DNA from 3 places in the Rothia sp. HMSC069C04 genome. Region 1 is predicted to be linked to each of the others. Evidence: riboswitches for the same ligand, from Rfam matches in the RefSeq annotation. Region 1 holds a riboswitch; each other region holds the start of a gene.
What was found. A riboswitch is a leader RNA that binds a small molecule or an ion and turns the genes downstream of it on or off. The one in region 1 is predicted to bind S-adenosylmethionine.
Positions count from the first base shown of each region.

Region 2: it holds a riboswitch for S-adenosylmethionine, as region 1 does, so the genes downstream of both, HMPREF2879_RS05575 (bifunctional o-acetylhomoserine/o-acetylserine sulfhydrylase) here and HMPREF2879_RS00510 (ABC transporter ATP-binding protein) in region 1, are expected to answer to the same signal.
Region 3: it holds a riboswitch for S-adenosylmethionine, as region 1 does, so the genes downstream of both, HMPREF2879_RS00875 (methylenetetrahydrofolate reductase) here and HMPREF2879_RS00510 (ABC transporter ATP-binding protein) in region 1, are expected to answer to the same signal.

Region 1 covers NZ_KV810707.1:67,582-75,338, reverse strand. Annotated here, with positions in the region: gene HMPREF2879_RS00525 (AMP-binding protein) at 1-1,604, opposite strand, end outside; gene HMPREF2879_RS00520 (ABC transporter permease) at 2,049-2,891, opposite strand; gene HMPREF2879_RS00515 (aliphatic sulfonate ABC transporter substrate-binding protein) at 2,891-3,955, opposite strand; gene HMPREF2879_RS00510 (ABC transporter ATP-binding protein) at 4,020-4,856, opposite strand; SAM riboswitch class I at 4,861-4,957, opposite strand; SAM riboswitch class IV at 5,133-5,241, shown strand; gene HMPREF2879_RS00505 (LLM class flavin-dependent oxidoreductase) at 5,356-6,783, shown strand; gene HMPREF2879_RS00500 (YchJ family protein) at 6,964-7,392, shown strand; gene HMPREF2879_RS00495 (NCS2 family permease) at 7,530-7,757, opposite strand, start outside.
Region 2 covers NZ_KV810742.1:100,509-108,265, forward strand. Annotated here, with positions in the region: gene HMPREF2879_RS05565 (MerR family transcriptional regulator) at 1-102, opposite strand, end outside; gene HMPREF2879_RS05570 (homoserine O-acetyltransferase MetX) at 458-1,774, opposite strand; gene HMPREF2879_RS05575 (bifunctional o-acetylhomoserine/o-acetylserine sulfhydrylase) at 1,953-3,299, opposite strand; SAM riboswitch class IV at 3,403-3,515, opposite strand; gene HMPREF2879_RS05580 (ABC transporter ATP-binding protein) at 3,859-4,845, shown strand; gene HMPREF2879_RS05585 (ABC transporter permease) at 4,842-5,702, shown strand; gene HMPREF2879_RS05590 (ABC transporter) at 5,704-6,534, shown strand; gene rsgA (ribosome small subunit-dependent GTPase A) at 6,656-7,757, shown strand, end outside.
Region 3 covers NZ_KV810713.1:129-7,885, forward strand. Annotated here, with positions in the region: partial or broken gene HMPREF2879_RS00870 (ATP-binding cassette domain-containing protein) at 1-1,137, opposite strand, end outside; SAM riboswitch class I at 1,485-1,601, shown strand; gene HMPREF2879_RS00875 (methylenetetrahydrofolate reductase) at 1,719-2,624, shown strand; gene metE (5-methyltetrahydropteroyltriglutamate--homocysteine S-methyltransferase) at 2,788-5,115, shown strand; gene HMPREF2879_RS00885 (MFS transporter) at 5,633-7,072, shown strand; gene HMPREF2879_RS00890 (M13 family metallopeptidase) at 7,180-7,757, shown strand, end outside.

The sequences.
Region 1 (7,757 bases):
AGGAAACGCTGCGGGTTCTGCCACACGGTACGAGCCATCGAGGGGCCAATCTTATCGACCACGATGAAGCCCTGCTTGCCGGGTTCGACCGGGTCGCCGTGCTCATCCACCACGCGGGTGGACACGCCGGGAACGGCGCGGGTAGCGCAACCGGGCAGGGGAGTGCAGTGCGGGGTGCCCTCCGGGTAGGTGCCCTCGGGCGCGAATGCCGGGTCGTGCGGGCGCGGGGAGCATACGGTCGAACCGGTCTCGGACTGCCACCAGGTGTCGATGAACGCCGCGGTGCCGCCGCCCACGTGCTGACGCAGCCAACGCCACGCCTCCGGGTTAATGGATTCACCCACCGAACCGAGCAGACGCACGGTCGAGAAGTCGTACTTGCCGGGCTCCGGGCCATTCGGGAACGCACCCATGAGCGAACGAATCAGGGTCGGGGCGGTGTAGTAGTTGGTCACACCGTAGCGTTCAATAACCTCAAAGTGGCGGCCGTAATGCGGAGTGTTCGGGGTACCCTCGTAGATCACTTCGGACACGCCGTTAACCAGCGGGCCGTAAATTTCGTAGGTGTGTGCGGTCACCCACGCCAGGTCGGCGGTGCACCAGTGAACGGTGGACTCAACCTTCTGCGGGTCGTTGACCGCGGACAGCTCGTCGGGGCGCAACACGCCGTTCTCGTCCACGTAATCCGGCAGCAGATCGTAGAGCAGCGCGTGAGTGTACGCGGTCTGCACCAGGTAGCCGCCCATCGTGTGCACCAGGCCCTTGGGCTTACCGGTCGTGCCGGAGGTGTAAATAATGAACAGCGGATCTTCTGCGTCGTGCAGTTCGTAGGCGTGAGTATCCGGCTGGTCGTCCACCAGATCGTGGTACCAGACGTCGCGGCCCTCAGTCCACGGCACAGCGGCGTGCGCTACCGGGTCGGAGGCGCTGGTGCGGTCCACCACGATAACGTGCTCGATATTGTTCTCACCGGAGCATGCCTCGTCGGCGTTGACCTTCACGGGAACGACCTTGCCGCGGCGGTTCTGGCCGTCGGTGGTGATGAGAACCTTCGCGCCGGTGTCTTCCACACGGAACTTCAGCGCCTCGGCGGAGAAACCACCGAAAACGAGGGAGTGGATCGCGCCAATACGCGCGCAGGCGAGGGTGAAAATAATGGTTTCGGGGATGACAGGCAGATAGATGACCACACGGTCACCCTTGCGCACGCCCAGAGACAGCAGGCCGTTTGCTGCCTTCGCAATACGACGCTGCAGTTCGGAGTAGGTGATGGCCTCACGGTCGCCGGGCTCACCCTCGAAGTAGAGGGCTACCTTGTCGCCGCGGCCTGCCTCCACGTGGCGGTCCACGCAGTTGTAGGCGACGTTGAGCTTACCGCCCTCGAACCACTTAATTTTGGGGATGCTGAACTGTTCGATGCCGTCCTCGTCGAAGCCGAGGGACTTCGGTTTCTCGAAACGGTGCGCGGTGTGCCAGGGCTCAGCCCAGGTGAGTCGCTGCGCCTGCTTCTCCCAGAACGCAACGCGCGCCTCGTCAGATTCGAGGGCGGGGTTCGGGGTGGGGTTTAGCGGGTCGGTGAACGAGTAGGGGGTGGGCAGTCCCATTATTCTCCCATCGGTTGCTGGCATTAGCACCCTTGCTTGCCGTGCCGCTGTCTGTGTGACCGTGGGGTCTGTGTGTGCGTTGGCGAGGGGGTTGCTGCGACGTCACGGAGCCAGGTCTCTCGGTCGCTCTGGATGGTTTGCCTTCTTAGTAAAGCGCGCCGGAGGGGGTGGACGCAAAGGGGACCGTCATATTCGGTGTGCTGTGTATCGGTTCGTAATATAACGACATATTTAAAGACCCCGCCCCGCGCTCACTGCTGTGGGGCGCGGGGCGGGGCACATCATCATCATTCAGTAGGCGACAGGTTTCCCCGCCGACTTCTTTCTCCGGCGCGTAGCGATGATTAGCTCACCTTCGGGGAGCAGCCACGCGGCGGACATCTCTCCTAAAACTCAGCGCGTGCTGAGCGTTGCGTTTAGCTGTGGTGCTAATTGCTGGTGGCGTTAGTTGCTGGGGTACTTCGCCTTCACCCGGCGCTCGAAAACACCCACCAGGGCGTCGGTAATCTTACCGAGCACCGCCAGCGCCACAATAGCCAGCAGCAGGCGGTCGGTGCGGCCGTTGTTCTGCGAGTCGGTCAGCAGGTAACCCAGACCCATGGATGCACCCAGCAGCTCAGCGGCGACCAGGAACAGCCACGCCTGAGCCAGCGCCAGACGCAGACCCGAAACAACCGACGGCAGAACCGCGGGAAGCTGAACCGTGGTGAACAGGCGCAGACCCTTCAGGCCGAAGGCGCGTGCCGCCTCCACAAGCTTGGGGTCAACGTGCGCCAGAGCCGCAGAAACCGTGGTGTATACCGGGAAGAACGCACCAATAGCAACCAGGGTCACCTTGGAATTCTCGCCGATACCGATCCACAGCAGAAGCAGCGGAACCCACGCCAGGGACGGCACGGCACGCAGCGCACCAATGGTCGGTGCGGCAATCAGACGCACCGGCGCAGACAGGCCAATCAGCGCACCCAGCACCAGGCCGAGCACGGCACCAATACCGAAACCAATCAGCACACGCTGAGTAGAAATCGCCACGTGGCGGCCCAACTCGCCGCGCTGCGCCAGCTCAACACCGGCGCTGACCACACGGTCGGGGGAGGGCAGCTGAACCTGGGTGAACACGCCGTTCGTGCTCAGAATGTACCAGAGGGCAATCAGCGCCAGGGGAAGAATCAGGCCCAGGTACTGCTTACCGGCGAACGGGTTCGACGGCAGCTTCACGGAAGAGACACGCTTCTCGGCACGCTCAGCGCGAGCGCTGGAGGCGGCGGTGATCGTTGCGGCGGTCATTACTTCTCAACCACCTTTGCGATCTTCTCAACGGCTGCGCTGTCAGCCTTCTTTGCGAACTGGTCGTCCACAATGCTGTTTAGTGCCTTGTCCACGTCGGACTGGGAGGGAACGTCGCCGGACTCGACCAGAATCGGGCCGACACCCTTGAGAACCTCAACCTGCTTAGCGCCCGGAACCGGGTCGATATCCAGGTGGGTGCGCTCCATGACGACCTGAGCAGTCTCGTGCTTAATGCCGGACTCCTCCTCGACAATCTTCACTGCCTCTTCGGGGTTCTTCTTAGCCCAGGCGCGAGCGTACTCGTACACGTCCACGATGGTCTGTGCGGCGGTCGGGTTGGACTGAATGAACTTCTCGGTCGCGTTCAGGAAGCCGTAGGTGTTGAAGTTCAGGTTGCGGTAGAAGAGCACGTCGCCGCTTTCCACCTCGGCGGCAGCCATAATCGGGTCCAGGCCGCTCCACGCGTTGACCTGACCGTTATCCAGGGCGGTGCGGCCGTCGGCGTGCTGCAGGTTCTGAATGGTCAGATCCGAAGCGGAAATACCCTCCTGCTTGAGTGCCTGCAGCAGCAGGAAGTACGGGTCGGTACCCTTGGTCACGGCAACAGTCTTACCCTTCAGGTCCGCAACCTTGGTGATGCCCGAATCCTTGCGGGTCACCAGTGCCGACCATTCCGGCTGCGAGTAGAGGCTAATGACCTTGATGGGGGAGCCATTAGCGCGTGCCAGCAGCGCCGCCGAACCGGCGGTCGAGCCAACATCAATATTGCCGCTACGCAGCGCCTCATTCGCCTTGTTCGAACCGGCCGACTTGACCCACTCAACCTTCTTACCCTCGGCGGCGAGGGCGGTCTCAAGCCAACCCTTCTTGCGGATAATCAGGGACAGCGGGTTGTAGGTCGCGTAGTCAATGGTCACGGTGTTCTGATTGCCACCACCGGCAGCACCGGAGGCGTTAGCGGAACCGGAACCTTCACCGGCGCAGGCGCTGAGCAGAGTAGCAAAAGCGGCGGCTGCGGCAAGGGACTTGAGGGCGGTACGACGAGACGGGGAGTAAGTCATGATGAAATCTTTTCGCTTCTGAAGATGATGATGTGATGTGTAAGAAATGTGTTGCGTGGCGGCTTTAGGCGTTATCTTCCACGCCGAGCTCAGCCAACAGTTCGCTACGCAGCGCCGTGATCTCAGCATCGGCGCGGTCACGCGGGTGAGAACGGTCAACGGTCACAATGCGCTGGATGGTGGCGGGCGCCTCCGGGGTGTCCTTACCGAGGACAATCACCCGGTCAGAGAGGTACAGCGCCTCTTCCACATCGTGGGTGACCAGCAGAATCGTGGTCGGGTCTTGACGGTGCACGTCCAACAGCAAATCCTGCATGTTGATGCGGGTCAGCGCATCCAGAGCACCGAAGGGCTCGTCGAGCAGCAGCACGCCGGGGTTGCGTGCGAGCGCTCGTGCCAGGGACACGCGCTGAGCCATACCGCCTGAAATTTCCTTGGGACGGTGGGTTGCGTATTCGCCCAGGCCGACCAGGTCGAGCAGGCTCGCTACGGATGCTGCGCCTTCAGATTTTTTGGTGCCCTGCGGCAGTCCGAGCGCCACGTTGTCGGCGACGGTGCGCCAGGGGAGCAGGCGCGGTTCCTGAAAGCCGATAGCTACGCGGGGGTCGAGGCCGGTCACTGCCTTCTCGCCGATACGCACGGTACCTGCGGTGATGCGGTTCAGGCCTGCCGCTGCACGCAGGAGGGTGGATTTGCCGCATCCGGAGGAGCCGATGACGGAGATAATCTCGCCGGGGGCTGCGGTGAAGGAGACTCCGCGAAGAACTTCGTGGGTTCCGCCGGGCACGGGGAAAGATTGTCCGACGCCTTCAAAGCTCAAGGGGACGGCGGCGGTGGATACGGCACGGCGGCCGTTCTTTTCACTGGTGGGTACGTCAGTTACTGCACTGTTGAGTGTCATGTCACTTCCATCGTTCCTGGCGTTAGCACCGGGGGCGGAAGAATCCGTGCCGGTTGCTGCGACGTCGTGGAGCCAGGTCTCTCAGTCGCTCTGGATGGTTTGCTTCTCCCACCCTATGGGCTGTGGCGTGCCTCAATCAACCCGGCGGGCGCGTATGAATTTCTATGACCGTATATTTCGCATTTATCACGAAATATTTCGGTTCCACGTCACAAAAAGATTTTTTCGTCACAAACGTGACCTCCCTCCCGTGCGCCCCGTACACTCAAACCACGAGATCATGAGTCCCGGCGCTAAGCTCTGGCTAGCCGGGCGGCAACCCTCTCCCGTAGCGGGGTGCCCCAGATGATGATCTGGCCTCAACGTTACGAGGCAAGTACGGCGCGAACGCGCCACCTGCACGAAGGCCACCACCGAACGCAGAAGGCAAGAAGGAGGCGGCGCGCGGGGTGCAGGGCACTAACCCGATCGTCCCCGATCATTCGCGAAAGGAAAATCGATGGCTGAGCAGAAGAAGCGCATCGTAGTTAACGCATTCGAAATGACCTGCATTGGTCACCAGAGCTTCGACCTCTGGCGTCACCCGCGCTCCCGCGCAACCGAGTACAACACCATCAAGTACTGGACTGACCTGGCTAAGACCCTTGAGCGCGGCCTGTTTGACGCCGTGTTCATCGCTGACGTGGTCGGCATCTACGACGTGTACAAGAACTCTGCCGCTCCCGCCATTGAGGGTGCCGCTCAGGTTCCCGTGAATGACCCCGCAACCCAGATTTCTGCAATGGCTGCAGTGACCGAGCACCTCGGCTTCGGCGTGACTGCTGCCGCTACTTTCGAGCAGCCCTACACCCTGGCTCGCCGCTACGCCTCCCTCGACCACCTCACTGAGGGCCGCGTCGGCTTCAACGTTGTGACCTCTTACCTGCCTTCGGCTGCTGAGAACCAGGGCCTGCCCACCCAGATCCCGCACGACGAGCGCTACGAAATCGCCGACGAGTTCCTGGACGTCTGCTACAAGCTGTGGGAAGGCTCCTGGGAAGACGGCGCAGTCATCAAGGACCGCGAGCGCGGCATCTACGCTGACCCCTCCAAGGTCCACCCGATTGGCCACAAGGGCAAGTACTTCTCCGTGCCCGGCATCTCCCTGACCGAGCCGAGCCCGCAGCGCACCCCCGTGATCTTCCAGGCTGGCGCATCCAGCCGCGGTCAGAAGTTCTCCGGTAAGCACGCTGAGGCTGTGTTCATCAGCGCCCTGCGCCCGGACCTGACCCGCGTTGTGACCGACCGTATTCGCGCCGCTGCCGAGGAGCAGGGCCGTAGCCGCGACGACGTCAAGATCCTCGCAATGCTCTCCGTCATCGTGGATGAGACCGAGGAGAAGGCAAAGGCAAAGTACGAGGAGTACAAGAAGTACGTGAACCTCGACTCTGCACAGGCTATTGTCGGCGGATGGTCCGGTGTTGACCTGTCCCAGTTCGACGAGGATGAGGTCCTGAACTACGTGCAGACCGAGTCGATTCAGTCCTTCCTGACCCCCTTCACCCTGCAGGCGAAGGACAAGAAGTGGACCCGCAAGGCCATCGCTGAGCACACCACCCTCGGCGGCATGGGCGAGGTCATTGTTGGTGACCCGGTTCAGGTTGCTGACGAGCTTGAGCGCTGGATTGACGAGGGTGGCCTGGACGGCATCAACCTGGCGTACCACGTCTCCCCGGGCTCCTTCGAGGACTTCATCGAGTACGTTGTTCCCGAGCTGCAGAAGCGCGGCCGCTACCGCACCGAGTACGAGGGCAACACCCTGCGTGAGAACATCTTCGGTAAGGGCCACACCAAGGTTGCTGACTCCCACCCGGCTGCTAAGTACCGCGGCGCATACGTGGGTAAGCCTTCGGCTGCTGACACCCCGGCTCGCGCGATCGCTGAATAAGCGTTGCCGCTGAAGCGTGCCGTGTAGGTTCGCTCAAACTTAACGATTGAAAACAAGAACGCCCGTTCTGCTGGAGGATTTGTATCCCCGGCAGGGCGGGCGTTTCTTTGCGCTGTGCCGCCGTCGCTTTCTTGATACAGGGCACCTTCTTGACGCGGCGCTTTCTTTATACTGGTTGGCATGATTGAACTTAACCATGATGACCGCTGCCCCTGCTCGAGCGGCGAGGTGTACGGCACCTGCTGCGGCAGGTTCCTGGGCGAGTTTGCCGCCTCCGGCACGCTGACTGCTCCCGCGCCGGAGCAGCTGATGCGCTCGCGTTTTACCGCGTTTGCGACCGGGGATGCGGCGTACCTGCTGGCGAGCTGGCATCCGAGTACTCGCCCGGCTACCTTGGAGTTGGAGGATGATATCCGCTGGTATCGCCTGGATATTCTGGGTGCTTCGGGTGGCCCGTTTGATGCGTCCGGTACGGTGGAGTTCGTTGCGTATTACCGTTCGGTGCCGGGTGTCCCTGCGGAGGAGCGGGTGAAGGGCAGCATGCATGAGCTGTCGCGCTTTGAGAAGGTGGGCGGCACCTGGCTCTATGTGGATGGAGACGTCCGCTAAATCTCGTAACTTTCCCTGCCTCTCATACGTGCAGAGTGTGGGCATAGAAGAAATGGCAGAATCATTCCGAAACCGGAACGATTCTGCCATTCTTTGTTGACGCCTCTCAACGAGGCTAACTATCGGGACTGTTGGACTTAGCTAGTCCAGCCGTTAATGATGCCCATACCGAAGTAAATCACGAACACCGCGGACACCAGGTACATCAGCCAGTGCACGTCCTTGCCGCGGCCCTGCACCAGGCGAATGAAGGTGTAGGACACGAAACCGGCGCCAATACCGTTCGCAATCGAGTACGACAGCGGCATGAAAATAATGGTCAGGAACGCCGGGATGCCCAGACCCCAGTCAGTCCAGTCAATATT
Region 2 (7,757 bases), on a different contig from region 1:
GTGAGCATCACGGGGCACCGCAATGAGCCCCTCTTTTTCGTAATAGCGCAGGGCGTGGGTGCTCACCCCCAACTGCTCCGCTACCTCTTGAATACTTACCACAGCGTTAATGCTATGGGGTTAGAGCGGGTCTAAAGCAAACTGAGAACCCTTACCTTCCAGTGCAACAGGAGGCTGCTTCCGCGGTATCTCGCGGAGCTTTCAAAAAGTGCCAGAAAAACCGGAAAATATTCCCTGACTTGGCACAACACACTTCAAAAAGATAGAAAAAATGCCGGACGCTCGCATCATACGAACGCCCGGCATTCTATTACATAACCCTAAGGGTGAAGGTTAATTCACGGTGGGCGGAAGGACAGTTGAGAATACCCAGTCATTCCCTCACAATCCCACACCCACTGTTTGGATAAAACAACATTCAACAGGATGCGTGAAACGCCTTCGGGTGCCGGTTGAGTTAGCGAGTAACAGCGCCGTACAGACGAGTCATCGAGTCCAGCGCCTCACGCTCACGCTGCGCCTCGCTCGGGGTAGCAGATTCATCTTCAACACCCAGGGCGCGCGCCAGAATCTTCTCCACCTGCTTCGCCTCAATCAGGAAGCCGTCATGGCCGTGGTTCGACTCGATAATATCCACGGCGACCGGGGTGGGCAGCGCCTCCGCCAGACGGTGCGACTCGTGCGGGAAGAACAAGCGATCCGTGTTCACCGCCGCAATCGTCCACTCGCAATCGGTGTGCGCCAGCGCCTGCGCCAGGGTGCCGCGGCCACGCGCCACATCGTGCGAAATCAGTGCCTCGTTCACTGCCAGGTAGCTATTCGCGTCAAAGCGCTCAACCAGCTTGGCGCCGTGGTGGTCCAGGTAGCTTTCGATGGCGTAGCGGCCACGCGGCTCACCCAGCGAGCCGCCCACGGTGCTTTCGCCACGGTTCTCTTCGCGGCCGAAGCGGTGCTCCAGCTCGGCGGGGCTGCGGTAGGTGGTGTGCGCAATACGGCGTGCCAGGGCAAGACCGGTCAGCGGCGCGGGACCGTCATAGTAGTCGCCACCGGCAAAGTTCGCGTCCGAACGAATCGCAATATTCTGGGTGTGTGCCCACGAAATCTGTTCCGCCGTAGCCGAAGGACCGGAGGCAATCACCGCGCATCCGCGCACCAGCTCGGGATTGGTTGCCGCCCACTCCAGGGCGCGAGCGCCACCGAGAGAACCACCAATCACGTAGCGGAAGCTGGTCACGCCCAGGGCACGTGCCAGGTGCGCCTCAGCACGCACAGAATCACGGATGGTTACCTGCGGGAAGCGGGAACCCCAGTGCTCACCGGCACCCGGGTAGCCTTCCGGAATAATGCTTGCCGGTCCGGTGGAGCCGTAGCAACCGCCCAGAATATTGGGGGCAATCACAAAGTAGCGGTTGGTGTCTACGACCGAGTCGGGGCCCACGATGCCTTCCCACCAGCCGTCCGACTCGATAGCGCGAATCAGCGGGGCGGGCATGTCGGGGGTGGGGACGCCGCGGGAGACATGCGTATCGCCAGTGAGCGCATGCAAAATCAGGATGGCATTATCGCCAGCCTCGTTGAGGGTGCCCCAGGTTTCGTAGCCGATGGTCACCTGCGGCAGGGTCACGCCGGACTCAAGTTCCAGGTCGCCGATGTTCAGCTGACGCAGGTAGCCTTGCGCTTCGGGGTGCTCGCGCTGGGTGCCCGCCACGGGGATGGGCGCGGTAACAGGCTGGTTGGTAGTGGTGGTTTGGGTGGAGTTGAGCGGGGTAGTCATAGGGTTCCCTCCACGGGGTTGGCCGGCGGGATAGTGCCGGGTGTGAGCGGGTACGCTCCGGCGGACTCAAGTACTGACGGGGCAGCCAACGCTACCCGCTGCGAAAAGTGCTGTAACGGGGCCGCAGATGAACCGGGAAGCCGTTGCCTTCCGGTCCACCTGCGGGTTGCATCACCGTTTAGGAGAGGGTGTCGAAGCCCAGCTGCAGGTCGGCGAGAATATCGTCGATGTTCTCAATACCGACTGCCAGGCGCACAAAGTTCGGGTACACGCCAATCTTCTCCAGTTCCTCGGCGGAAAGCTGGGAGTGGGTGGTGGAGGCGGGGTGAATCACGAGCGAGCGCACGTCACCGATGTTCGCCACGTTGGAGTGCAGCTTCAGCGCGTCCACGAAGTCGCGGGTCTGCTCCAGGGTTGCACCCTTGAGGGTGAAGCCGAGCACCGCGCCGGGGCCCTTGGGCAGGTACTTCTGTGCACGCTCGTACCAGGGGGAGGATTCCACGCCAGCCCAGATAACCTTGTCAACCTGCGGGTTTGCTTCGAGCCAGTGGGCGACCTTGGTGGCGTTCTCAATGTGGCGTTCGATACGCAGGGAGAGGGTCTCCAGACCGATGCCGATGTTGAAGGCGTTGGTCGGGGAGATTGCGGCGCCGGTGTCACGCAGCAGGGAGACGCGTGCCTTCAGGATGTAGGAGAGGTTCGCACCGAATGCGGAGTCCTTACCCAGGTCGCGTGCGTAGACCAGGCCGTGGTAGCCGGGTGCGGGCTGGTTGAACTTGGGGAACTTCTCGGGGTCTGCACCGTAGTCGAAGTTACCGGAGTCAACAATCACACCGCCGATGGAGGTGCCGTGGCCGCCCAGGTACTTGGTGGCGGAGTGGACGACCACGTCCGCGCCGTGCTCGATGGGGCGCAGCAGGTAGGGGGTGGGCACGGTGTTGTCCACGATCAGGGGTACGCCGTTTTCGTGCGCAATCTTGGCGATGGGCTCGATGTCGAGCACGTCGTTGCGGGGGTTAGGCACGGATTCTCCGTAGAACAGCTTGGTGTTGGGACGAACCGCGGCGCGCCATGCGTCCAGGTCGTCCGGGTTCTCAACGAAGGTGGTTTCGATGCCGAGGTCGGCGAGGGTGTACTTGAGCAGGTTGTAGGTGCCGCCGTATATGGAGGGCGATGCAACCACATGGTCGCCTGCGCCGGCAATGTTCAGGATTGCGTAGGTGATAGCTGCCTGACCGGATGCCAGCAGTAGCGCGCCAACGCCGCCTTCCAGGGAAGCGATGCGGTTTTCGATTACTTCCTGGGTGGGGTTGTTCATGCGGGTGTAAATGGGTCCCAGCTCGGCGAGAGCGAAACGGTTCGCTGCCTGCTCGGCGCTGTCAAAGACATAAGAGGTGGTCTGGTAGATGGGTAGTGCCCGAGCTCCCGTTGCGGCATCCGGCGCCTGACCTGCGTGAATCTGGCGGGTTTCGAACTTCCAACCGGCGGGGTTGGCGGGAGTCGGGACGGTAGTGTTGTTGCTCATGCGTGGCTCCTAATGGGGATTCTTAGGGGGCCGCATGCCGACGGTACAGGAATCGTCGTCGAATAATCCTGTCACGATTGATGTACCGTTATCGGTCACATCGGTCCCGCGCTTGCGTCACGCTTTTGCGTGCCGCCTGGTCTTCACCCAGGGCACCCCACCGCGGAGGAGGGTTGCCGGCCAGCTAGCTGGGGCTTATCGCTGGCGCTCTTGACCTGTATTCAGGGTGTCATAGGGCGTTGGGTGGGGTCAAGGGTTTTGTGGGTGAACGGCACTTTAAGACATTTCATTGCAAAGATGACGTTTTTTAACGTCGATGAAGCTCATGCTGTCGGTGAATATGACACGGGAATCCGCTGCGCAGGTGGTGCCTCATGGATAGTGCTTTCAGAGCGAGTGCCCCACCCTCCAAATAGTAATTCCCATCACTTTTTCGATGCTTTTCGGTACACTGAGACTACACATACACTCACGCAGGGCGCGGCACACTCCGCTGTTTATCCTGCCCAGCATCCCTCCGGTATAGGGGCCAGAGGGTCATACCCGAAGGTTACCTACCATGTCTCTTGTTCTTGACGCCGCGCAGCTCAGCCGAGTCTTTGGCAAAGGTGAAAACGCTTTTACCGCCGTCGACCGGGTGTCGCTTCGCGTTAGCTCCGGCGAGATCCACGCCCTCCTCGGCCCCAACGGCGCGGGCAAAACAACCACCGTGCAGATGTGCTCGACCCTGCTCACCCCCACCAGCGGTAGCCTCACCGTGAACGGTGTTGACGCCATCGCTCACCCGCAGCGGGCACGCCGTCACGTGGGTCTCGCACTCGGCGGGGATAGCGGCTTCTACCCGCGCGCCAGCGCCCGCGACAACCTGCTCTTCTTCGCCGATGTTGCGGGGGTTTCCGGGCGGAGCCGGCGGCGCGAGGTGGACCACGCCCTAGCCCGCGTGGAACTCACCGATGCGGCGGCGCGACCCTTTCAGGAGTTTTCCCGCGGCATGAAGCAGCGCCTGCACATCGCTCGCGCGCTGCTCGGCTCCCCCGCCCTGCTCCTGCTGGACGAGCCGACCAACGGGCTCGACCCCGATATCGCCCTGACCGTGCGAACCCTCATCCGCTCCCTCGCGGAGGACGGCGCCGCCGTTCTGCTGACGAGTCACCTACTGGGCGAAATCGAGGACCTGGCGCATACCATCACCGTTTTGGGCGCCGGTTCCGTTGCGGTGAGCGGCAGTCTCGAGGACGTTGCCGCACACGCCGGTATTGCCGCCACGACTGTGGTTCAGGTGGATCCCACCGCCACCGAGGGTCTTGATACACTACGCGGATTCCTCCACGATAAGGCGGCGGTACTTTTTGCCCCGCGTGGTTCCGGCTGGGAACTGACCCTCTACTGGCACGGCGAGCGCGCCACGTTCGAGGCGGGCGAGGCGCACCGCATCCTGGCGGAGGGGCTCGCCGCCGCGAACATCGGGGCACGAACCGAGCCGTACACGCGCCCGGCAACCCTGGAAGAGGCATACCTGGCGATGGCGGAGGGGCTCAAGCGATGAGTACTCAGACGCGACGCTCGGAAGAGTCCCAAACCCGGGGCCAGCAGTACGACCTGAGGCAGGAGTGCGCCCGCCAGCTGCGGCTCATGGGATTTAGCCTGCGACAGTTCCTGACGGTCCCGTACTTTATTCAGCTGCTCATCAGCACGGTGCTCGGGTCGGTTATCCTTCAAGCGCTCGCCGTGCACGCGGCGGCCCAGAGCTCCGCGGGTCACTCCGTTGACCCGACCCTCGCGTGGACCCGCGCGGGCATCGTGGGCATGTGGTCGGTCTGCATCGTGTCTGCGGGCATTATCAATTTTGAGCGCTTCCGCGGGACCCTCGTGTACCTGTGTTCCGGGTCGATTTCTCCGGTGCGGGTGTTGGCGGCTATCGTTTCGAGCGCCTCCATTGTGGGTCTGGCGGCCCTACCCCTATCGTGGGCGGTTTGGGCTCTTGTGACGCTCAATCCGCAGGTTACGGACTTTTCCGAGCTCTGGCCGCGCTATGTTCTGGGCGTTCCCCTGCTGTGGGTTGCATGCCTGTCGGTTACGTTCATGATTGCGGTGTTCTTCGTGGCAACGCCGAACGCCATCGCCTACGAGGAGCTGCTCCTCGTGCCGGTATTTATTCTCTCCGGGGTTCTCTTCACGACCGTTGAGGCACCCGCCTGGCTGGATGCCGTGGGCGTGCTCATTCCTCTGCAGGCGCCGGTGCACCTGCTGCTAGGGCGTATCCCTATTAACACCCCGGCGGATGCGCTCCTGCCCGTTGCGCAGACGCTCGCCGTGAGCCTCGCTTGGGCGTTGTGCGCCTTCCTCTTTGCACGGAAGGCTCTCGCCTCCGCCCGCCGTCGCGGCACCCTGGGGGCGATGTAGCGTGCGTGTTCTCTCTTCTGCTGCTCTGCCTAGCGTGGCGCGTCGGGCACTGTCGACCGCCTCTATTGGCTGGTCGTCGTCGATTACCTTCGCAACCCTCGGAACGGCTGTCACGACCCTGGTTCTCGTACCCGGTCTTAACGTGCTTTTCACGGTGCTTCTGGGTGCTGATCTTGCCGCGAACGATACGGTGCGCATCGGCTGTGCAACCGCCCTGATTGCCACCCTCAGCTCGGTGGCCGCCGGCATTGTTGCGCGCGTCGCCACAGACCGGTGGATTGGCGTCTTCGAGTACGTGTGCACGGCGCGCCCCGTGGATGCGGGCTACTGGCTGGGCGCGGCGGCGGTACCCGCGCTGCTAGCCTCCGTGACGGGCCTGAGCAATGTGGGCATCGTGTGGTTGCTCTCCCTCACGGCGCCCTCCACCGGGGCGGCTTCGGGGCTTCTGCTCGGCGCCATCGCACTGATGCCGGTTGCGGTGCTGGGCGGGGTCTGCCTGGGTATTTTTGCCGCCGGGCTGGGCCTGTACCTGTCCGATCCGTACACGGGGTCGAATGTCCTGTCGATTATTCTGCCGGTGAGCGCGGGTGTGATTGTTCCGGTGAGCACCTACCCCGCGTGGCTTGCGTGGCTGTGTCCCTGGGTTCCCGGGTCCCGGCTGGTGCAGGTTTTAGACGCCTCTAGCGGTATTGCGAACGGCACCACCCCGGAGCTCTTCGCGTCCCTGGGGGCAGACGCGGCACTGGCGGTACTCTACGCCGCGGTAGGGTTGGGGCTGACCTTCCTTGCCGCCCGCCGCATCCGTGCAGGCGCCCGCGCCTCGCTGCTATAGGGTGTGAAACCCAAAAAGAACGAACCTTTTAAACACCCTCTCCCCCGGCGCGCTATCCGGGCATGAAAACCGACCGGGCGCCGTACCCAGCCGGGCGCCGCAACTAAGAAAGACTATTCCTGTGACCATTGCTCCCGCTTCATACACCTTAGAGACCCTAGGGTTCGACCCCTCCTGGCAGGGTTCAGCAATCCGCGCCGCGTTCACCCTCGGCGGTACCCTCGAAAACTTTACCCTCGCCCGTGTCAGCGCCGTGCACCGCACCCGCTGCGAGCTACTGACCTGCGAGCGGGGTGAGCTCATTAAGCTTTCCGCTCCGCTGCGTCCGGTTGAGAACGACTACGGCGAAGAAGAGTACCCCGTCGTCGGCGACTGGGTACTCACCCAACCCATCCCCGGAACTGGCGGTGCAGCCCATCCGGCGGAGCATAAATTCCTCGCGATACTGCCCCGGCGAAGCTACCTCACCCGCCCCAGCGCCACCCGAGAATCCGCGGATCAGCCTGTCGCCGCCAACGTGGATATGCTCTGCATCGTTGAGCCCTGCTTCCCCGAGCCGTCCATTGGGCGAATTGAACGCTACACCGCCCTGGCGCACGCTTCCGGGGTGCAGGTCGCACTGATTCTCACCAAGGGTGACCTAGTAACGGCTGAACAGCTCACCAACTACAGGGACTCCCTCGCAGGTGGTGTGGATGCGGTACTCGCCGTCTGCACGGACAACGGCTACGACCCTGCCCCGGTCGCGGAGCTTGTCGCCGGACGCACCGCCGCATTCCTGGGCCGTAGCGGCGCAGGCAAATCTACCCTCGTCAACGCTCTGCTCAACCCCGGAGTTGACCCCCGCGAGGATAGCCAAGAATATCAGGTGCAGGTCACCTCCACGGTCCGCGATGCTGACGGCAAGGGGCGCCACACCACCACCAGCCGCCAGATGCTTGTTTTACCCGGTGCGGAAGGCTCAAGCGAAGGAGACTCGACCAACGCAAAATCATCATCTGGCACGGTGCTGATCGACACTCCGGGCGTACGAGCCCTAGCCGCAACGAGCGATAGCGCCGCCATTGATGAGACCTTCGAGGACGTCTCCAGCTACGCCTCCTCCTGCCGGTACAGCGACTGCTCCCACGGCTCCGAACCCGGATGCGCGGTGCAGCAGGCGCTCGCCGACGGCTCCCTCGACCCCGAACGTTTCGAACGCTACCGCAGGATGATGGCGGAAT
Region 3 (7,757 bases), on a different contig from region 1:
TCCCGCGCCCGAGGCACCAACTACTGCAATCATTTGATTATTCATCAGCTCAAGATTAATATCTTTAAGCGCAAAAGACGACGCGCCCTCATACTGAACGGATACATCTTTGCATATAATTTTTGAAATATTTTCACGGTTAGGGTTAGAAGTTTTTATCTCAGAAGCATGGTCGTAAGTATCAGAGTCGCATACCCTTCGGAATTGCTGGACAGATAATGCTCCATTAATAATCTGGCCGAATGAATATCCCACCTCTTGGGTCGCGTTAACACAGGCAATGATTCCAATCAGCGATCCGGCCACATACGATATATCGGCGCCTGAATCCACAAGGAAGTACAGGGACGCAAAAAGTAAGACAGAGCAGAGTAGCCCTGCAACTATGGAGATGATTCCTCTAACACTTTCAAGGCTCAATTCCCTACCGGCTGCCCGGCGTCGCCAGGACGCTACGCGTTGCGAGAAAAATCGGGAGGCTCTCATGAGGTGAAGTTCTTGGGCGCGACTTTGAGCCATCAGATTGTCTAGATAGTAGTTCTCTGCCCGATAGTCCTCGTACATTAGGGTGTATATGGCGTAATCACGTTTAGCGAGAATCACCATTGCAATGGCTAGGGGCAATGAACACAGTGCCGCAAAAATTGCTGCCACAATGCTGACGTTCGCAATATTGAGACAGAGAAGTAACACCATTGCGAAGGCACTCACCAGTGCCATAACTGACATGGTGTGAACCTGCAATTCCTGTTTCGATATTGCCTCTCTTGCAGCACGTATATCTTCCTGTGATTTTGTGCTACCTATATCAGATAACGGAAATGTAGATAACCTGTTATTTAACATGCAGTGAACCCGATAGTTCACCTTTGATTTGAGGATGAGCATGTTACTTATGACCCAGCGTTGGGCAATAATATTAATTCCAACGACAAGGGCAAGAGCAACAATATAAATCCATGCTGTGCCACCACTTGAACCGCTCAAGGCTGATACTGTATTACCAATCAGCAGGGACTGACTCAAGGGAATGCAGGCAATGACGGCTAGCGATAGGGCGGCGCTCACCAGGGTTGTGGGACAGGTTTTCCAGGCCAGGCGGAAGGACCAGAGTATAGAAGAAAATAGCTTTTTCATTCTCACCACGCTCACAAAGTCATATTGAACTCATCTTTGAGCCCTGAAACTCCTCGATGAGCGGACATCGAAACACTACCCGTGCCTCACTAGCTACCCTACCCCTCAATGAAATTCAAAACACATATATTCGCGCGTGTCCAAGAATATTAAGCGAACGTATCTGCGATAGTGCCGGGCATTCAGGGGTCAGCCGACAGCCCTACCCGCAACACCTCCAGCCGCCCTTTGTCATAGTCGGTCATATTAAGTTCATATTTCGCCCCAATGTCATGTCCAGAAATATTAGGGCATCAACCGCCGTGCCCCTTGCACGCCCTCGGAGGCGGTGGGTAGAGTGAAAGCGTTATCTATCAAGAGCGACCGAGAGATCTGGCTCGTAGACGTCGCAGCAACCTCGCCAGTATCCCCCACCGTCACGGTGCAGGGTACGGACAAGGTGCTCCCGCCAGAACCGATAGAGAAGAATACCCTTCGGCACCCCTTGATGAGTCGTACTCGCAAACCGGTACAGCACATCCTGCAGAAGAATTCGCGCACCCTCACGGTGCGTATCTATCGGGTGAACACGAAGGATGGTTATGGCTACAGTTCACCCGGCTCTTTCTTTTGAGCTATTCCCTCCGCGCTCACAGGCGAGCTGTGAGTCGCTGCTCCGCACCATTGCGGAGCTTGAGGGCACCAACCCCGACTACGTGTCGGTCACCTACGCCGGTGACGCTAAGCGCCGCCAGAAGACCTTGGCGCTGCTCGACCACCTAGTGCATGAAACCTCCCTCACCCCGCTGGCTCACCTGATTTGTGCAGGCCACTCGGTGCATGAGCTGGAGCGCGCAGTCCGCCTAATTCTGGGTCTGGGAGTGCGCGGCTTCCTGGCTCTTCGCGGTGATATTCAGGAAGGTCAGGTTTCTGAACTTCCTTTCGCCCGCTACCTGGTAGAGCTCATTCGCCGCGTGGAGCGTGAAGATTTCGCCCACCTGGCGGCTGGCAAGGTGTCGATTGGTGTGGCGGCGTACCCGCAGAAGCACCCCGAGTCCGCATCCCTGCTGCAGGATATTGAGATTCTGCTGTCCAAGCAGCGTGCCGGCGCGGACTTCGCGATCACTCAGGTGTTCTTTGAGGATGAGCGCTACAGCGCCCTGGTCGATTCGGCGCACCTGGCAGGCGTGGATATTCCGATTATTCCGGGCATCATGCCGGTAACCTCGCTGAAGCGGTTGCAGAATCTCTGCCAGATGGCGGGCATGGAAGTCCCGACGGACCTCGCCTACGCCCTAGAGACAGCAACCAGTAGCGCTGAGCTGCACCGCATCGGTGTTGAGTACGCGTTGAACCAGTGCCGCGCCGTGATGGACGCGGGCGCGCCGGGTCTGCACTTCTTCACCTTCAACGAGCATGCGGCGGTTCTGGACGTTCTGGATCAGCTGGATTTGCCGCGGTACAGTAACCGTTTCTCTCAGTCGCTGAGCGAACTGGAATACGTCTAAAAACCCCCGCCTCAACCCATAACGCTCCTTGTCGGATGCGTTTCCACTTTCTCCCCCACAAATATTCCGGGAGTTGTTGAGTCCTCCGTTTCACCACCCACAGTCGGGTGGTAAAACGCCGGAACCGACTCCCACATCTATCCCCAGTAAAGGAATAACTATTATGTCGAACACCGCATTCCCCGCCGCAACCATTGTTGGCTACCCCCGCGTGGGCCGCTTCCGCGAGCTGAAGAAGGCTCAGGAGGCTTTCTGGAAGGGCAAGGCAACCCTGCAGGAGCTGCAGGACACCGCCGCTGACGTGCAGCGCACCTACTTCGAGCGCGTGACCGCCGCCGGTCTGAAGGCTGACAACTACTCGATTCCGGCGACCTTCTCCTACTACGACCAGGTGCTTGATGTGGTTCGCCTGTTCACCCTGGTTCCCGAGCGTCTGGCTGAGGCTAAGGACGCACGCGGCCTGCTGGATCTGCCCGGCTACTTCGCACTGGCGCGCGGTACCGAGACCCTGCCTCCTCTGGAGATGACCAAGTGGTTCGACACCAACTACCACTACCTGGTACCCGAGATTGGTGCCGGTACCGAGATTAAGCTGAACCTTGAGGCTATTGACGAGCAGCTCGAGGTAGCAAAGCAGGCTGGCGTGAAGGTTCGCCCGCAGATTGTTGGCCCGCTGACCCTGCTGCTGGGTGCTAAGGCTGAGCAGGGTTCCGCTGAGGACTTCTCCCCCGTTGACCGTCTGGATGAGTTCGTTGCCGCGTACGCTCAGGTGCTGGAGCAGCTGGCTGAGCGCGGTATTGAGTGGGTTCAGCTGGACGAGCCGGGCCTGACCGTGGACCGTGCCGACAACGCGAAGGTTGCGCAGCTGGCTGAGCGCACCTACCGTGCCCTGGCTGCCGGCGAGAAGCGCCCGCAGATTCTGGTGACCAGCCCCTACGGTTCCCTGCGTGAGAACCTGCCGGCACTGCTGGGTACCGGTATTGAGGCTCTGCACCTTGACCTGGTGCACGGCGTGTACTCGAAGGCTGAGCTGGAGTCTGTTTCTGCCGCCGGCGTGCACCTGGTTGCCGGTGTTGTGAACGGCCGTAACGTGTGGCGTGCTGATGTTCGTGCCGCACTGAAGACTCTGGAGGCGCTGCCCGGCGCATCCGAGGGTGCCGTGTCGGTGTCCTCCTCGACCTCCCTGCAGCACGTGCCGCACGACCTGGCTCTGGAAGACCCCGCCGAGGTTCCCGTGGACGGCCTGGCATTCGCCGACCAGAAGGTTGCCGAGATCGCCCTGCTGGCTCGTGGCCTGGCTGAGGGTGAGGCTGCTGTTGAGCCGGAGCTGAAGGCTGCTGACGAGGCGCTGGCTCGCTTCGCCGCTGACCCGCGCAAGCACAACGACGAGATTCGTGCCCGCGCCGCAGCTGTGACCGCTGAGGACTTCAACCGCCCGACCATTGATGTTCGCCGCGCGGCTCAGGCTGACCTGAACCTGCCGAAGCTGCCGACCACCACCATCGGTTCCTTCCCGCAGACCGCTGAGATTCGCCGCCGCCGTGCGGAGGCTCGTGCGGGCAAGATTTCCGCCGAGGAGCTGAACGGCTTCCTGCGTGACGAGATTGCCTCGGTCATCAAGCTGCAGGAGGAGCTGGGCCTGGACGTGCTGGTTCACGGTGAGGCTGAGCGTAACGACATGGTTCAGTACTTCGCTGAGAACTTCGACGGCTTCGCAACCACCCGCCACGGCTGGGTTCAGTCCTACGGTTCGCGTTGCACCCGCCCCTCGATTCTGTTCGGTGACGTGAAGCGTCACGGTGAGGGTCTGCGCGGTGAGGCGTTCACCGTGCCGTGGAGCTCCCACGCACAGTCGCTGAGCGACAAGCCCGTCAAGGGCATGCTCACCGGCCCCGTGACGATTCTGGCGTGGTCCTTCGTGCGTGACGACCAGCCGCGCCGCGAGACCGCTAACCAGGTGGCTCTGGCTCTTGCCGACGAGATTGCCGACCTGGAGGAGGCGGGCATCCGCATCATTCAGGTGGACGAGCCGGCTCTGCGCGAGCTGCTGCCCCTGCGCCGCGATGAGCAGCCGCAGTACCTGGATTGGTCGGTGAACTCCTTCCGCCTGGCTACCAGCGGCGTGAAGGATTCCACTCAGATTCACACCCACCTGTGCTACTCGGAGTTCAACGAGATTATCGACTCGATTAACGCTCTGAACGCTGACGTGACCAGCATTGAGGCGGCTCGTTCGCACATGGAGCTGCTGGCTGACATTCCGGAGAGCTTCGTTTCCGGTCTGGGCCCGGGCGTGTGGGACATCCACTCCCCGCGTGTTCCTTCGCAGGAGGAGATTGAGTCCCTGCTGAAGGCTGCGATTGGTTACGGCACCATTGCTGACCTGTGGGTGAACCCTGACTGCGGCCTGAAGACTCGTGATTACGAGGAGACCAAGCAGTCTCTGCGTCACCTGGTGGACGCCACCAAGGCGATTCGCGCGTCCCTCTAGGAGGCGCCTCTTGGTTCCGCTGCCTGCTGCGGGTTGACCGGATGATGGTTTGCTCGCGGTAACCTGCGGCAGGTGGCGGTTGTTCGGCTTCGTGCCGGTATGCGTACCGACTGTATGCCGAGCTTTTGGGGATAGATAACGGGCCCGCCCGTACGGTTTTTCTTCTGCACTGTACGGGCGGGCTTTTCTGTGCTGTTTTGGGGCGCCAATGCACTGGTGTTCAAGTGGTTTTTTATTTGAACTTAGGGTATAAATTACTCTAATTTTAAGTGTGGTCTGACCAAAACACATACTTACTCAACCGAGAAAGTATTTATATTCATTACACGACTTGAGGCAATGTTGCCCAGTAGACAGATGTACATCACACAGATTTAGCACTTCCCCGTAATTCCGGGATAAAAACAGCATTAATAGAATAATCACTCTGAATATCCGTTCACCCTAGTGAACATTCTACTGAAAACATTCCCATCAGATTAGCATTTTTATAAGCCGCTGTTTTTAGAATTCCAGCATGACTACTACCACTTCATCAAAGAAGAAGAAGGGTTCTGTACCCCGCTGGCTCGCAATTCCGGCGCCCAAGCCTCAACTGAGCGAGGCTGAAGTTAATGCGAAGTACCCGCGCATGCGCCTACAGGTCTTCATGGGTATCTTCATCGGTTACGCGACCTTCTACCTGATTCGTAACAACGTCCCGCTGGTCACCCCGATTCTGACCAAGGAACTTGGCTTCAGCAACGCAGCAATTGGTGCGCTGTCCACGGCGCTACTGCTCGCTTACGGCTTCAGCAAGTTCTTCACCGCAATGATTTCTGACCGCTCGAACGCGCGTTTGTTCCTGCCCATCGGTCTGGTGCTCTCGGGTGTTGCAAACATCCTGCTGGCAATGACCGGTTACATGGGTGAAGGCGCGGGTGCGGCAGGCTACGGTGCCGCTATCGCCTCCATCATGGCGACCATCATGGTCTTCAACGGTATCTTCCAGGGTATGGGTTGGCCTCCCTCGGGTCGTGTGCTCGTGAACTGGTTCTCCACCAGCGAGCGCGGCACGAAGGTTTCCTGGTGGAACACCGCTCACAACGTTGGTGGTGCGCTGTCCGGTCTGCTGGTTGCGTGGGGCTTCTCCATGTTCGGCAAGACCTGGGAAGTTGCCTTCTGGTTCCCGGCTGTTATCAGCTTCGTTCTGGCGTTCGTGGCGTGGTTGCTGATTCGTGACAACCCCGAGGCTGAGGGTCTGCCCACCGTTGACGTGTACCGCAACGACCCGCACAAGGTTGAGTCCACCGCTGAGGATCGTGCGGAGTCCACTTGGACCACCATCCGTAAGCACGTGCTGACCAACTCGACCATGGTGTACCTGGCTCTGGCAAACGTGTTCGTGTACACCCTGCGTTACGGCGTGCTGGTGTGGGCGCCGAAGTACCTGCACGATGTGCGCCACGCTTCCCTTGAAGGTGGTATTGCGGGCTTCTCGATTCTGGAGCTTGCCGGTATTGGTGGCACCGTCCTGTGCGGTTACGTTTCTGACCGCATGTTCAAGGGTCGCCGCTCCCCCGCGGGTATTCTGTTCCTGATTGCGACCGTCGGCGCAATTCTGCTGTACTGGCTGCCTTCTTCGGATGCGCCGCTGTGGATTGCGTACGTTGCGTTGGCTCTGATTGGTGGCCTGATTTACGGCCCGGTCATGCTGATTGGTCTGCAGGCTATTGACCTGTCCCCCTCGCATGTTGCGGGTACCGCTGCGGGCTTCACTGGCCTGTTCGGTTACGCTCTGGGTGCGACCCTGGCTTCTGCCGGTATCGGCATTATTGTTGACCACTGGGGTTGGGGCACCGCGTTCGTCTTCATGATTGTGTGCTCGGGTCTGGCTGTTCTGTTCCTCTGGCTGGTTAACGGTGCCGAGAAGCGTCTGATGGCTGAGCGCGCAGAGAAGCTGGCGGCTCAGGCATAATTGTCCGGTCTTTCGTGTAGGGAAGCCACACGTTTGCTGGTGAGTCACCATATGGTGGCTTGTCGGTAATCGTGTGGCTTCTTACGTTAAGAACCTAGAATGGAACCATGACTACTAACTCTGGAATCACTAAAGAATGGGTGGATGAAACCGTCAAGCCGGGCGACGATTTCTTCCGCCACGTCAACGGTAAGTGGCTTGCTACCCACGAAATCCCGGCGGACCGCCCCAAGGACGGCGGCCTGTACACCCTCCGCGATAACGCAGAGAAGCACGTGCGTGAGCTGGTGGAGAAGATCGCGAAGGAGCAGCCGGAGTCCCTTATTGGTGCACTCTACAACTCCTTCATGGATGTTGAGAAGATTGAGGCGGACGGCCTGGAGCCGTTGCTGAAGGAAATCGCCCCGATCTTGAACTCGGCAACCCCCTCCCACCTGGCTGTGACCCTGGCGCTGCTGTCTCGTGCGGGTCTGCCGCAGCTGTTCGCCTGGTACACCAGCAACGACCCGAAGGACCCGAAGAACTACACGTTCTTCCTGTACCAGTCGGGTCTGGGTCTGCCGGATGAATCCTACTACCGTGAAGAGAAGCACGAGGCTGCATGCGCGGCGTACGTTGAGCATATTGCCCGCATGTTTGAGCTGACCGGTCTGGCTGAGGGCTTCGGCCTGACCCCGGAGCAGGC